Regions from separate parts of the Rhizobium sp. rho-13.1 genome, predicted to be linked through region 2. Evidence: riboswitches for the same ligand, from Rfam matches in the RefSeq annotation. Region 2 holds a riboswitch; the other holds the start of a gene.
What was found. A riboswitch is a leader RNA that binds a small molecule or an ion and turns the genes downstream of it on or off. The one in region 2 is predicted to bind S-adenosylmethionine.
Positions count from the first base shown of each region.

Region 1: it holds a riboswitch for S-adenosylmethionine, as region 2 does, so the genes downstream of both, metA (homoserine O-succinyltransferase) here and EQW76_RS08330 (O-succinylhomoserine sulfhydrylase) in region 2, are expected to answer to the same signal.

Region 1 is NZ_SCFL01000003.1:158,253-165,839, forward strand. Features, by position in the region: gene nagA (N-acetylglucosamine-6-phosphate deacetylase) at 1-1,096, opposite strand, end outside; gene EQW76_RS11990 (SIS domain-containing protein) at 1,096-2,121, opposite strand; gene EQW76_RS11995 (GntR family transcriptional regulator) at 2,118-2,891, opposite strand; gene EQW76_RS12000 (aldose epimerase family protein) at 2,981-4,006, opposite strand; gene metA (homoserine O-succinyltransferase) at 4,113-5,036, opposite strand; SAM riboswitch at 5,083-5,163, opposite strand; gene EQW76_RS12010 (ABC transporter ATP-binding protein/permease) at 5,402-7,273, shown strand; gene efp (elongation factor P) at 7,360-7,587, opposite strand, start outside.
Region 2 is NZ_SCFL01000002.1:382,956-390,542, reverse strand. Features, by position in the region: gene EQW76_RS08365 (glycosyltransferase family 2 protein) at 1-520, opposite strand, end outside; gene EQW76_RS08360 (transporter substrate-binding domain-containing protein) at 653-1,456, shown strand; gene EQW76_RS08355 (tellurite resistance TerB family protein) at 1,464-1,877, opposite strand; gene EQW76_RS08350 (thermonuclease family protein) at 1,976-3,337, opposite strand; gene EQW76_RS08345 (helix-turn-helix transcriptional regulator) at 3,351-4,016, opposite strand; tRNA gene EQW76_RS08340 (tRNA-Gly) at 4,238-4,311, opposite strand; gene EQW76_RS08335 (2'-deoxycytidine 5'-triphosphate deaminase) at 4,378-5,469, opposite strand; SAM riboswitch at 5,578-5,656, shown strand; gene EQW76_RS08330 (O-succinylhomoserine sulfhydrylase) at 5,703-6,887, shown strand; gene apaG (Co2+/Mg2+ efflux protein ApaG) at 7,077-7,469, shown strand; gene EQW76_RS08320 (Hsp33 family molecular chaperone) at 7,497-7,587, opposite strand, start outside.

The sequences.
Region 1 (7,587 bases), on a different contig from region 2:
CGAGGTCGGCACGCGCACCCGGCGACAAGTGACCCCTGTCAGTCAGGCGCAGAAAACGGGCCGGGTAGGAAGTCGCCATGCGCAGCGCTTCGGCCAGCGGCAGTTCCAGCATGCCGACGCCGTAGCGCACGGTCGAGGCCATGTCGACGTCGGAGCCGGCCAGCGTGCCGTCGGCCAGTACCACCTTCGAGCAGAAGCCGCCCTTCTCGCGGTAGACCGTGCGGCCGTTCAGCTCGAAGCTGTCGGCATCGGAACCTACCAGCGACATGGCATCGGTGACGAAGAACAGCTTGCCCTCGCCGCGCTTGGCGCGCAGGGCGACGCGCAAGGCACGGGGATCGACATGGTGACCATCGGCAATCATGCCGCACCACGTACGGGGATGATCGAGCGCCGCACCGACCAGACCTGGGCTGCGATGGCCTAGCTGGCTCATGGCATTGTAGAGATGGGTGACGCCACGGGCGCCGGCATCGAAAAGGGCGTCCGCAACATCGGCCGCGCAATCGGAATGACCGAGGCTGACGATGACGCCGCCCTCGTTCAGCGCCTGCACCTGGCGGGGCGTCACCTGCTCGGCGGCGATGGTGACCAGCAGCGTGCCGATTGCCTCGCGGGCACGGATGAAGGTCGTAACATCGCTGTCCTCAACCGGCCGCATCAGTTCCGGCAGGTGGGCGCCCCTGCGCGCCGGCGACAGGTGGGGCCCTTCGAGGTGCAGGCCGACGACACCCCGGTCGGCTTTGACAGCCTCGATGGCGGCTTCGATCGCCCGGGTCGTGGCAGCGCCGATGTCTGTGATCAGCGTCGGCAGCAGGGAAGTCGTGCCATAACGGCGATGGCCTTCGGCAATGGTATACATCGAGGCCGGCGACGGATCTTCGTTCAGCAGCCGCCCGCCGCCGCCGTTCACCTGTGCGTCGATGAAGCCCGGTGCCAGCACGCCGCCGTCGAGTTCCACACGCACACTGCTCTCCGGCAGGCTATTTCGGGCGGTGATCGCCTGCACCCGGCCATCGCCGACAACAAGCGCGTTGTCGTCGTGAAAGCGGTCGCCGTCGAAGATGCGGGCGCCGGTAAAGACCGTGTAGTCCATCACATCGTCTCCGTCACCTTGAGAAGATTAGCCGGCTTGTCGGGATCGAAACCCTTGCGGCGCGTCACTCGCTCGATCATCCGATAGTAGCAGAGCAGGGAGACCAGCGGGTCGATGAGGCCGTTTCCGGTCGAGGGCATTGTCAGGTTGATACCCGGCAGCGGGGTGGTCGAGAAAGACACGGCGGTGGCGCCGAGTTTCTGAAGGCGCTCCAGAGCCTGGGCGTTGTTGGCAAACGCGGCGTCGTCCGGGGCGAAAGCAACGACCGGGAAGCCGGGCTGAACCAGCCGCATCGGGCCGTGCATCAATTCGGCGAGCGAGAAGGCCTCGGCGTGCAGGCCCGACGTCTCCTTGGCCTTCAGCGCCGCTTCCAGCGCGATGGCGAAGGCCGGACCACGACCGCCGGTGTAGAGCGAGCTGGCTCCGAACAGCACCTCCTCGGCGGCAGCACTATCGATGCCATCGGTGGCTGCCAATGCCTGGGGCAGGCGTGAAAGGCCATCCTGCAGTGCGCTGTTGCCGGAGACGGCAGCGGTAACGCCCGACAGGGCAGCGACGGCGGTGATGAAGGATTTCGTTGCGGCGACGCTTTTCTCAGGGCCCGCATGCAGGTCGAGGACGATATCGGCTTGCCGCGCCAGTGGGCTGTCGGTGACGTTGACGACGGCGATCGTTGTTGCTCCGCCCTTCTTGGCGGCGGCCTGCAGGGCGATGATATCGGGGCTGCCGCCGGACTGCGACACGGTGAAATGGATGCCACCCTTCAGATGCAGCGGCGCATTGTAGACCGAGGCGATCGACGGGCCGATCGAGGCGACGGGGACGCCGCAGGAGATCTCGAACAGATACTTGAAGAAGGTCGCAGCATGGTCCGACGAGCCGCGCGCCGCCGTGGTGACGACGGAGGGTCTAGCCACAGCAAACAGCTTGGCGATTTCGGCGAAGACCGGCTTTTCCTTCTCCAGCAAGGTCGCCACGGCATCGGGCGACTGGCCGGCCTCGGTCAGCATCAGGGATTGCGTCATAGGTCATCTCCAATTTTCAGCTCTGCGACGAAATCATAGGCGTCGCCGCGATAATGCGATCTGGTGTATTCGACGACCCGCTGGTCAGCCAGGCGCGAGATGCGCTCGATCAGCAGTGCCGGGGCTCCGGGCTTGACGTCAAGCGTGGCGGCCGAGGATGGGTCGAGGGTGACTGCGGTCAGCCGCTGCAGGGCATGAACCGGGCGGAACCCGTTGGCAGTCAGGGCATCGTAAAGGGAGCTCTCGCCGGCCGCGTCTTCGGCCAGGAACTGGGTCGGGACGACGGCGCGTTCGATGGCGAGCGGCAGTCCGTCGGCCAGCCGCAATCGGTCGAGCCGCAGCACCGGTTCGTCGACGCCGAGGCCGAGCAGGAAGGTCTCCTCGGGCGTCGGCATGGAAACGCTCCGGGACAGGATTTTTGCCGCCGGCGAGCGACCGCGCGAGCGCATATCGGCGGAGAAGGAGGAGAGGCGCCAGAGCGACTGTTCCATCCGCTCGACCTTCTGGGAGACGAAAGTACCGCTGCCGTGCCGCGACTCCAGAGTGCCTGCCGTCAGCAGGTCGCGATAGGCGGTGCGCACGGTGACACGGCCGAGCTGCAGTCCTTCGGCGAGATCGCGCTCGGCCGGCAATGCAGTGCCCGGTTTCAACAGTCCTTCTTGAATAAGCCCGGTCAGCGCTATCGCCAAACGCCTGTAAAGCGGCCCGCTCGCTGCCGCATCCCGCAAGCCGCGCCCATTCAGTTCGGAAATCAAACTGGTTCTATCCATGGGTTCGGATTAGAACCTATGTAGGACCACTTTGCAAGGTATCTCTTGGGCGCTGGTCGCTTGGCCTGCGACCAGCGAAGGCTGCGCGCTCAGTTCTTCGTGAAAATGTAGTCCGTTTCCTGGCGCAGGACTTCGCCGGGATGGAGCGAAGCGGAGGAAAAGCCCGGCTGGTTGATGGCGTCGGGCCAGATCTGCGTCTCCAGGCAGAAACCGGCGAACGGACCCATCATCTTGCCGTCAATGCCGGGGACGGGGACGTCGAGCTTGAAGCCGGCGTAGAGTTGGACGCCCGGTTCCGTCGTACGCACTTCGAGCGTTACGCCGGAATTGATGCTGCGGGCGAGAACAACGGCGCGCTTGGCCGTGCGCTCCAGCGATAAACAGAAATTGTGGTCGTATAGTACCTGTTCACCGTCGACGAAGCGCTTCATCGGGCCCATTTCTCTCAGGTCGAAGGGCGTGCCGGCGACGGGAGCGATCTCGCCGGTCGGGATCTGCCGCGCATCGGTCGGCAGGTAGTGGTCGGCTGCGATCATGATGTCGTGGTCGAGCGCATCGTCGCGGCCGTCGAGATTGAAGTAGGCGTGCTGGCAGACATTGGCAATGGTCGGCTGGTCTGTCGTGGTCTCGTAGATTACCGATAGCTCACCATTGCCGTGGACCCAGTAGGTAGCCTGGATCGTGCAGTTGCCGGGATAGCCGCTGCGGCCATCGGGATCTACGATCTTGAGGACGACGCGGTCGGCGGCATGCTCGACGATCGTCCAGTTGCGCAGGGCGATATTGTCGAAGCCGCCGTGCAGATGGGTTACGCCGTTCTCGTTCAGGTCCAGCTGGTACGTCTTGCCGTCGAGCGTGAACCTGCCGTCGGCGATTCGGTTGGCGCAGCGGCCGGGCGTTGCGCCGAAATAGGCGGAGTGCTTTTCGTAGCTTTCGAAGTTGTCGAAGCCAAGCGTCAGGGCCGGCGCGTGGTTTTCAAGCCGGAGGTCCTGGATCACCGCTCCCCAGCTGATGACATGGGCAGTCAGCCCGCCGCCTGTAATCTTGACGCGGTGTACCGTCTCGCCGGCCGCAGTCTTGCCGAAAACTTCGCGCTGCAAAGTGCTGTCCGTCATGTCCTCATCCCATTCGTCTCTAATGCGAGGCGCCGACCCTGCCTCCATTCGCCGCTATCCGCAACCCGCCTGCCGGCGGAATCAGACCTCCGTCCCGGGGACGTGACTATTTCTGCAAGCCGATGTCGGCCATGTCGTAAGGTGTCGTCTGGTATATCTCGTTGATCCAGTTGCCGACGAACAGATGAGCGTGGCTGCGCCAGCGGTTGGGCGGCGTCAGGGACGGATCGTTGTGCGGGAAATAGTCGTGCGGCATCTTGATCGGGATGCCGGCATCGACGTCGCGGAAATATTCGTCTGCCAGCGACGTCGAATCGTATTCGACGTGGTTGAACATGTAGAGCCGCCTTGCTGTCTTCTCGTGCACAAGGCAAATGCCCATTTCCGGCGATTCCATCAGGATTTCCAAGCCAGGGACGGTTTCGACATCCTTGCGGCGGACTTCGGTCCAGCGCGACACGGGCACGCCGAAGTCGTCGGAAAAGCCGTTGAGATAGACCGAGGACGGGTTCAGGTTCTGGTGCCGGTAGACACCGAACGCCTTTTCCTTCAGCAGGTGCTTCGGCACGCCGTGAAAATGGTAGATCGCCGCCATCGCACCCCAGCAGACGTTCAGCGTCGAATGAACGTTGGTGGTCGTCCAGTCGAGGATCTGGCGCATTTCGTCCCAGTAGGTGACTTCCTCGAAGTCGAGCAACTCGATCGGCGCACCGGTGATGATGAAGCCGTCGAACTTGCGATGCCTGATCTCCTCCCAGGTCTCGTAGAACGACAGGAGATGCTCCTCGGAAGTGTTCTTCGCCTTGTGCCCACCGATGCGGATCAGCGAGAACTCGACCTGCAGCGGCGAGGCGCCGACGAGGCGCGCCATCTGTATTTCGGTCTTGATCTTGTTGGGCATCAGGTTGAGCAGCCCGATCTGCAGCGGACGGATATCCTGACGGACGGCCATCGTCTCTGTCATCACCCGCACGCCCTCTTTGACGAGGGTATCGAAGGCGGGCAGTGTATCGGGGATCTTAATGGGCATGCGCGTTACTCGATCAACTAAACCGGCGGCGAAAAAACGAATCGCTACCGGTCCGCATGCGGCCCTGATTTAGCGACTTGTTTAACGTGGCTGCAAGCCGGCCGGCCAAATCACCACGCGATGTTAAATAGCGCTGGACAGGTTTCGAATCAACATCAATCGCCGGTTGGTAAATGCGCGGCGCGGCGTGGTGAACCTGCAGCGGCATTCGGGCGTATAAGGCTTTCATAAGGTTTGAAGCGCAAGCTGATGGCGAGGAGGGCGGTTCCAGGCCAGGGATCGCTGGCGCTACGCGCTTCGGGCTCGCATGGATGGACATGTGCGATGGCCATGACTATCTGAGGGATGAGGATCAGGATTTTTTGATGGCCGTTGATACTACAGAGAAGCCCAGCGTCCAGGGCGATGCGCGCGTCGGATACGACTTGAGTGTGCTGTACAGGTTGAGGATGATGCTTTCGGCGTTCTGGCATTCGCCCGTGCGCGTCAGGCTCATATCGCTCGTGGTATCGCTGTTCGTCATCATTCTCGTGACGGCTTATGTGCAGGTTCTCTTGAACGAGTGGAATGCGCCATTCTACGATTCGCTGGCACGACGCGACCTTAACGAATTCGTGAAACAGCTTGGTGTCTTCGGCATGATCGCCGGCTCGCTGCTGGTGCTCAACGTCATCCAGGCCTGGCTCAACCAGATGGCGGCGCTCTACATGCGCGAGGGCCTGGCGCGCGACCTGGTCGATCAGTGGCTGAAGGGCAAGCGCGCCCTGCGGCTGGCGTCGTCTGGTCTGATCGGCGTCAATCCGGACCAGCGTCTCCATGAGGATGCCCGCAACCTTGCAGAAAGCACCACGGGCCTTGCGATCGGCCTCGTCCAGTCGACGATCCTGCTGATCAGCTTCATCGGCGTGCTCTGGGAGCTGTCGAGCGGCTTCATATTCCATTTTCGCGGCAGCAGCTTTTCCATTCCGGGATACATGGTATGGGCGGCGATTATCTATGCCGCCTCGGCTTCTTTCCTCAGCCAGTTCGTCGGCGGCAAGCTGGTGCGGCTCAATGCCGACCGCTACTCCAAGGAGGCCGAACTGCGTTTCGCGCTGATGCACGCCAACGAGTACATGCCGTCGATCACCATTGCCGGCGGACAGGAAAACGAGCGCCGCCGCATCAACGGCGATATTTCCTCGGTGCTCGGCGTTATCCGTAAGCTGGCCATCGCCAACACCAATCTTACCTGGGTGTCGGCGAGCTACGGCTGGATGGTGCTGGTCATTCCAATCCTGGTGGCGGCGCCAGCCTACTTCTCGGGCGGCCTCAGCATCGGCCAGCTGATGATGGTGGTTGGCGCCTTCAACCAGGTGAACACGGCACTGCGCTGGTATGTCGCCAATTTCGGGCCGATCGCCGAGTGGCGCGCGACGCTGATGCGCGTTACCGATTTTCGCGAGGCGGTCGTCGAGATGGATATCGAGGATCACCTGCCCAACATGATCGACGTCGCCCGCGCTGCGCCTGGCATGATGGTGCTGAAGGATCTCGAGGTCTCGACCAAGATGTCCGACGAGATCGTCGAGAACGGTTTTCGGATCCGCGAGGGCACGGTGACGATCACCGCCGGCGAGCACATCATGATCAACGGCGATCACGGCGTGAACCGCAAGCTGTTGTTCCAGGCGCTAGCCGGCGAATGGCATTGCGGCAAGGGCGAGATCGACCTGCCGCCGCCGGAAGACATGCTGTTCATGCCGCACACCGCCTATGTCCCGAGCGGAACGCTGCGCGAGGCCATGACATTCCCCGAGGCACGCGATGCCTACCCGGATTCCGACCTCGAAATGGCGATTGAAAAAGCTGGTCTCGGCAGGCTGAAAGGCAAGCTCGATACGAACGCCCGCTGGGATCGTATGCTCGATACCGACGAACAGAAGGCCGTCGGCTTTGCCCATGCCCTGCTCGCCAAGCCGCGCTGGCTGATCCTCGACGAAACGCTCGAAGGCCTGGAGCCGGATATCCAGAAGCGCCTGGTTGCGCTTCTGGGCGAACTCAAGGATACGACGATGATCTATATCGGCCGTTCAGAGGCTTATCTTGAACTCATGTCGCCGCGGGTATTGCATCTGCAGGCCCTGGTTCCGCCGGACCCGACAGCGCCGCCTGCAAAGCCTGTCTCGGGTGCTGCTCGCGGACAAAACCCGGCACGGCGCCCCATTGTCCGCAAGGAGACGGTGCGGCCCGCCTGAACAACTTCGCCCGGATACGAAAAAGGCCCCGACGCGCAATCCACGCGTTCGGGGCCTTTTATCGAGATGGAGTGCCAGGTCCGGGATCAGTCCTTGGCGCGTTCGACGTAGGAATTGTCTTCGGTCATGATGACGACGCGGGTGCCGGCATTGACATGCGGCGGCACCATGGTGCGAACGCCATTCGACAGCATGGCTGGCTTGTAGGAGGACGACGCCGTCTGGCCCTTGACGACCGGCTCAGTCTCCATGATTTCAAGCGTCACAGTGCGTGGCATCTGGATGGCAAGCGCGATACCTTCATGCATCGACAG
Region 2 (7,587 bases):
CCTGCCATACGGCGGCGCGAATGGCGCCCGGCGTCGTGACTATCAGACTGTGCTTCAGGTCCGGGTAGCGTCTCAGCAGGACGGCCACCTCCTCCAGCCGATCGATCTGCGGCGCGATCAGGGTGAGCGGTGGGCGAAGCGGATGATTGACCCGCAGCGTGGTCGGTCGCAACAGCTGGCTGTCGAGGCCGGCGATATCAATGACGCTGCCACCGGGGATTGTTTCGGTAAACGGCACTCGAAGAGCCCGGGCTATGGCGCCGTAGTAGGCATCCTCCCGGACGAGCGTTCCCGCCAACAGCTCCTGTTCGATACGCGTTCCGTTGAGAAGCGCCGCTGCGGCTGCCGTCGCGACATAGGGCCGGCCTATGCCGATCCGTTCCAGTGCCACGGCCTCTGCCTGCAATCGACCGAAGAATACGGGAAGTGCCGCATCTGCCGGCAGTATTTCACCAACGATGTCTGATAGCGCCACAGCCGCCGTGCTTGCCGCTTGTGGTGGATATTCCCCGAAGCGCATCAAGGTGATACATCCTTACGCAATGCAACGCCCCACGCCGCTTAGCCTTGGATGATAATCATGCGCAGGTTTAAATCACCCCTCAATTTAAGGGGTTTTTACACGGTATGCGCGATATTTTCATCTTTTCTCATGCCGCAGTCAACCTTTGCCGATGAAAAGCCTGTTGGCAACCTGCCAATCCTGTTCGATTCCCGTGAGCGATTGCCAAAACCCGATCTTTCGTCGCTGGTTCGCCTGCGTTTTCTGACCGCAACCGACTTCCCGCCTTTCAATTTTCTGGACCAGTCCGGAAAGCTTGCCGGCTTCCATGTCGATCTCGCTCGCGAAATCTGCGCAGAATTGGCAATTGCCGACAGATGCCAGATCCAGGCATTGCCGTTCGGCGAACTTCGTCCGGCGCTTGCCGCATCGCAGGGCGACGCCGTGCTCGCCGGCATCGCGGTGACAGCGGATCTGCGAAACCAGTTCGCTTTCTCGAGGCCCTATCTGATGTTGCCGGCGCGCTTCGTCCGCAATCTCAAAGCCGACCTCCCCGGAACTACGGCGGCGGCGCTTTCGGGCAAGCGCGTCGGCGTGATCAAGGCAACAGCGCATGCAGCGATGCTCAAGGCCTTCTTTCCGGCCATCACGGCTGTTGAATTCGACGACAGCGCGCAGCTTTTGTCAGCCGTGAAAAGCGGTTCGGTGGATGCAGCCTTTGCCGACGGGCTGCAATTGTCCTTCTGGACAACATCGCCTGCGGCAGAGAAATGCTGCGCCCTCTTCGACGGCCCCTATCTTTCGCAACAGTTTCTCGGCGAAGGGATGACCGTCATGTTGCGTCAGCAGGATACCGATCTGACGGCAGCCATCAACCACGCGCTGGCGACGTTATCGCGCAACGGTCGCCTTCAGGAAATCTATCGACGCTATTTCCCGACCAGCCTCTATTAGGCTTGGATCAGGCCTTGCGGTAGCGGGCAATTGCACTGCGCTCGATTGCAGCGCAGGTGAGCTTGTCGAGTTGCAACCGGTCGCGCAGCATCGCCAGCAACCGCAGCTCTTCGGCAGTCACCGAAAGATCGGCAGCGGCGACCTCGACTGCAACCGCGTATGCGGTGTCGTAGAGGCGGGGCGGCACGGCGTCGCGGATCGTCTCCAGCACGATGTCCAGCCCCTCGGCGCCCGAGAGCAAGGTCGCACAATCACGCGATACGGCGATCAAGCGATCCTCGTCAAAGCCTTTGAAAACCGGCAATGCCTCGATCAGCTCGCCGATCCGGCCCAGCTCCCGGTCGTTCATGGTACGGTCGACGGCTGAAGCCATGACCATGACGTAGATCAGGGCGTCCTGGGCGGAAAGCTGTGCATTCATAATATGTGTCCCTCTAAGCTTCCCCGAGAGTAGGAAGTCACGCCAGCGATAACAAGGGTCGGGATAAAATCCCTGATGGCCGACAGTAACTTCCGGCGTCAGATGGGATTGAGCGGATCTTCCTTCGGCGGCTCGGGCGCCAATGTCGACTGATGCTTTTTGCGCGGATCGTTGCCATAGACGCCACGGCCGGCCTTGCGGGCTTCGTCCGCGGCACCGGCAAACGGCGAGCCTGCGGCCACTTCGGCCCAGCCATTGCGCGCCAGCCAGTCGCCGAGATTAACCCTCGAAAACCGGCAATCTGCCGTGATCGAGCCTTTCCACTCAGGGTCGGGCACGTCGCAGGTGATGGTCCTGCCAAGCAGGAAGGAGCGGAGCGCGGTACGGGCCAGCGTGCCGCACGGCCATTCCTTGCCATTCGGGCCGGTACAGCTGCGTGACGGATCGGTTGGCACAATGCCGGCAAGCTGCACGCTCCTGCCACCGATGGTGAGGATACCGGCGCGCTCGGCAAAGGGACGGGAGAGATCGATCGGCTTCAGGTCCGCATTCGCTTGCGGAGTGGCGCCAGCATCGCCTTCCGGCCGCTCCGGCTGCGGCGCCAGCGCGGCAGATTGCGTCGGCGGTGCCTGCTTGCCCGAAGATGCGACCGCGTCCTTGTCATCCGAAGGCAGAGGCTCGGCGCTGGCAAGTTTTTCCGCTGGCGGCTGCGGTCTCGTCAGCGGCGTCGGAACCGAGGCTGCAAGCGGCACCGGGGGTGTCGGCGGAGTCGGAGAGGACGGAGGCATCGGCGGCGGCGCCATTCTGTCGGCAATGGCGCTGTCTTCCACCGGTGAAGACGGGGGTTCGGCCGTGGCAACCGGCGGCGTCCGGTCCGGCAATGCCGCCGACGGGCTTGTCGCCTCCTTCGACGTGGCAGTTACCGGGGCAGCGGGCGGCAAGGCCGCGACAGCGGGAGCGCTGGGCGACGCGGGTTCGGGAGAGGGAAGCATTTGGCCGGTTGCGCCCGGCTCCGGAGTTGCCGGCCGCGGCGATGTAGCCGCCACGACAGGCGGAGCAGGCGGCAGCACTGCAGCGGCGGGCGGCGGTGGTGCTTCAGAAGGTGGAACCGGGGTCGATGGCGACACTGGCGCTGGCTCGGCGGGAGATGACGACGGCGCGGGGGCCGGCATCTCACTAGCAGCGGAATTGTCTGAACTTTGTGGTGTCGGCGCCGGCGCCGGCGCCAAGGAAGTCGCGGGCTGCTCCGAAACTTTCGGAGACGCCGTAGGCTCAGGCGCCGCTGTCACAGGCTGCGGTGCATCCGGCTTCTCCGGCGGCTTGTCGAGACTGGCCACGCGCGGTGCCGGATCGCCGAAGGTGATATGCGGCTGCAGGTTCATCGCCGTCAGCCCGACGTAGACCAGGACCATGACGGCCACGGCGCCGGTGACACCGGTCAGCAGAGTGGGGGAACGCATCAAGACAACTTTCCTATTGGCTCGCCCAGATGATCCGCGCCATCCACTCCACATCGACAAGCTCGATGCTTCTGTTGGGATGGGCCGGATTGAGCGACAGAAGCTCGATCGACTTCGGGCTCTGGCGCAGCAAGACCTTGGCCATGACCTCGCCCTCACGCGTTTTAACAACCACGCGGTCGTTGCGCCGGACCTGCGCACCGGGCTCGACGATCAGCACGTCGCCATCGCGATAAAGCGGCATCATGCTGTCGCCCTGCACTTCCAGCGCGTAGACGCCAGCTTTCTGCGCCGGGGTCGCCGGGAACTCGACGACATCCCAGCCCTGCCCCGCCGGAAAGCCGCCATCGTCGAAAAAGCCGCCTGCTCCGGCCTGCGCAAAGCCCAGCAGCGGAATAGAGCCCGCCTGCGGCGGAAAGGCACCGTCCGGCATGCCTGACGGCATGGACCCAGGCCGCAGCAATCCCATGAACTGCTCGACGCTGGCCCCTGTTGCATCGAGCACCTTGGCAATGGATTCCGTCGACGGCCAGCGCTGGCGGCCATCGGCACTCAGTCGTTTGGATTTGTTGAAAGAGGTGGGGTCGAGACCTGCACGACGCGCGAGGCCGGAGGGCGTCAGGTCATGCCGCTCGGCAAGCCCGTCGATTGCACTCCATATCTGATCGTGTGACAGCATCGTCGCCTGGCCTTGAGATCGAGGCGTCCCATCCCCATCCACGCGCGAGGTTAATCTAAGTGTTAACATTCGTAAAGACGCCAAGAGGAATAAAATCCTTGGTACCTACAGTTTATCACAACAGCCGTGTCAAGTTCGGGAAGGTGTGTTGCGGTAGCACATCTGCGGCGAGAGCTTCAAAGCTCTGCCTGTCCGCTCAACGGGTCGGACAAAGAAATGACTGGAGCGGGTGAAGGGAATCGAACCCTCGTATTCAGCTTGGGAAGCTGCTGCTCTACCATTGAGCTACACCCGCACGGCGCGAAGCCTTCCAACAGTTCGGCCGGGCTGTCAAGATGGAATGGCCGGTCGGGATGGCTGGTTACAAGCGGAAATGCTTGGAGAGTTTCAGGCCCTGCGCCTGATAGTTGGAGCCGGCGCCGGTGCCGTAGAGGCTGGCCGGGAGCTCCAGCATGTGCTCGTAGATGAGGCGGCCGACGACCTGGCCATCCTCGAGGATGAACGGGACTTCGTGGCTGCGCACTTCGAGCACCGCGCGGCTGCCACGTCCCCCGGCTGGCGCATGACCGAAGCCGGGATCGAAGAAGCCGGCATAGTGGACGCGGAATTCACCGACCAGCGGATCGTAAGGGGTCATTTCGGCGGCGTAGTCCGGCGGCACGTGCACCGCCTCGCGCGAGACCAGGATGTAGAATTCGTCGGGATCGAGGATAAGCTCGGTCCGACCGCGGCTGTAGAGCGGCTCCCAGAAATCGAAAATGTCGTGCTGGGCCTTCTTGTCGACATCGACCACCGCCGTGTGATGCTTGCCGCGATAGCCGATCAGCCCATTGCCGTCGCCGACGAGGTCGATCGACAGTGCGATGCCGCCGCCGGTCACGTTTGGCTTCTTGCTGGCGACGAGAGTTTCGGTCTCGTGCAGCGTCAGCAATTCCGGCTCAGACAGCATGGCATGGCCGATCCGGAAACGGATCTGCGACAGGCGCGAACCACGGCGCACGACGATCGGGAAGGTGCGTGGCGAGATTTCCAGGTAGAGCGGCCCGGAATAGCCGGCCGGGATCTTGTCGAACTCCTGCGCATAATCGGTGATGACGCGGGTGAAGATGTCGAGGCGGCCGGTCGAGCTTTTCGGGTTGGCCGAGGCGGACATGTCCGATGGCAGGTCGAGACGCTCCATCAGCGGCACGATATAGACGCAGCCGGTCTCGAGCACGGCGCTTTCGTTGAGGTCGATGACATGCAGGCTGAGCCGGTCCAGTTTATCGGAGACGAGATTGTTCGGACCCGGCATGAAGCTCGCACGGACGCGAAACGCTTTCGCCCCCAACCTCAGGTCAAGGCTCGCCGGCTGGATCTGATCGAAATCGAGCTCCCTTTCGGTCGTCAGCCGACCGGCGTCGAAAAGAGCGGCAATGGCGCGATCCGCCAAAATTCCAGTGTCGCGAGCCATGTGCTCAATCCTTGTTTTGTCGCGGACAAAACCATATACGGGCCTTGTTTTGCCCCAGACAAAACCAAATACGGGGAATTGACGCAAGCGGCCAACGGCAGTATTGCAGTCTTATCCCGTGGTGATTTGGCCGGTCGGCTTGCAGCCACGTTAAATAAATGGCTAAAAAGACCGGGTTGAAAACCGGTCTGCTTTTGCGACCGGTTTTTTTGTATCACGAAGGTGGTGATGGCATGACCAAGACTTGGCGCCCCGCAACACAACTTGTCCATGGCGGCACGTTGCGCTCGCAATTCGGCGAGACATCCGAAGCAATCTATCTGACACAGGGTTTTGTCTACGACAGCTCGGAGGCGGCGGAAGCCCGCTTCAAGGGCGAGACGGAAGGCTTCATCTACGCGCGCTATGGCAGCCCGACCAACGACATGTTCGAAAAGCGCATGTGCATGCTGGAAGGCGCCGAGGAAGCGCGCTCGACGGCATCAGGCATGGCGGCGGTCAGCGCGGCGATTCTCTGCCAGGTGAAGGCAGGCGACCATATCGTTGCTGCCCGCGCCCTGTTCGGCTCGTGCCGCTGGGTCGTCGAGACATTGGCGCCGCGCTACGGTATCGAATGCACGCTGGTCGACGGCCGCGATCTGGCCAACTGGGAACAGGCCATACGCCCGAACACCAAGGTGATGTTCCTGGAGAGCCCCACCAATCCGACGCTCGAGGTGGTAGACATTGCCGGCGTCGCGAAACTCGCCAACCAGATCGGCGCCAAGCTTGTCGTAGACAATGTGTTTGCTACACCGTTGTTCCAGAAGCCGCTCGAACTCGGCGCCCACATCGTCGTCTATTCGGCCACCAAGCATATCGATGGACAAGGTCGTTCGCTCGGTGGCGTCGTTCTGTCGGACAAGGACTGGGTCGACGAGCACCTGCAGGACTATTACCGGCACACCGGCCCCGCTATGTCGCCGTTTACCGCCTGGACGCTGCTGAAGGGTACCGAGACCCTGCCGGTGCGCGTCAAACAGCAGACTGAAAATGCCAGCCGCATTGCCGACTTCCTTGCCGACAGCGGCAAGGTGGCCAAGGTGATCTATCCCGGCCGCAAAGACCATCCGCAGGCCGATATCATCGCCAAGCAGATGACCGGCGGCTCTACGCTGGTCTGCATGGAACTCAAGGGCGGCAAGGAAGCGGCGTTCGCGCTGCAGAATGCGCTGGAAATCGTCAAGATCTCCAACAATCTCGGCGACGCCAAGAGCCTGATCACCCATCCAGCCACCACCACCCACAAGAACCTGACCGACGAGGATCGCGCCGAGCTCGGAATTTCCCCCGGCACTGTACGGTTTTCGGCCGGCATCGAGGACACGGACGATCTCATCGAGGATTTCGCCCAGGCGCTGGAGAAGGTCTCGGCCTGATCGGATACCAAACAGGCTGCCCGGCCTTGCCGGGCGGCGACACGCCGGGTCCGTGTTAACCCCGCACATTATCCTTAATATTCAAAAGGCCGCGTCAGCCATCGCATTTGGCCTTAATTAGGCTTCCCTTCCTTGACGAAGGTTGAAGGCTAGAGGATATCGTAACCAAATTCATTGAAGGTGGCTGGGATGTACCGCGCCCTTACACGAGATATCGAAGTCATCGTCGAGCCGTTCTATCTGGAGGAGCAATCCGATCCGGAAGACAGCCGCTATGTCTGGGGCTATCGGATCGTCATCTCAAACCACTCGACATCGGCAGTCCGGCTGGTTACGCGCTACTGGCATATCACCGACCAGAACGGCCAGGTCGACGAAGTCACCGGTCCCGGCGTCGTCGGCGAACAGCCGCAGTTGAACCCCGGGGATACCTATGAATATTCGTCCGGCTGCCCGCTGGATACGCCTTCGGGCATGATGTTCGGCCATTACTCCATGGAAAACGACCGAGGCGAAACGTTCGAGGTCGAAATCCCGGCTTTCTCGCTGGATTCGCCCGGCCTGATGCGGACGCTGAACTGACGCCGCCCGAAAACGGCGCCTGTTCTATCAGCTTTTGACCAGTATCTCCGCTGCCTCGTAGCGGTAGGTTGTCGAGCAGAATTCGCAAGTGACGGAAATCAGCCCGTCTTCCTCGCTC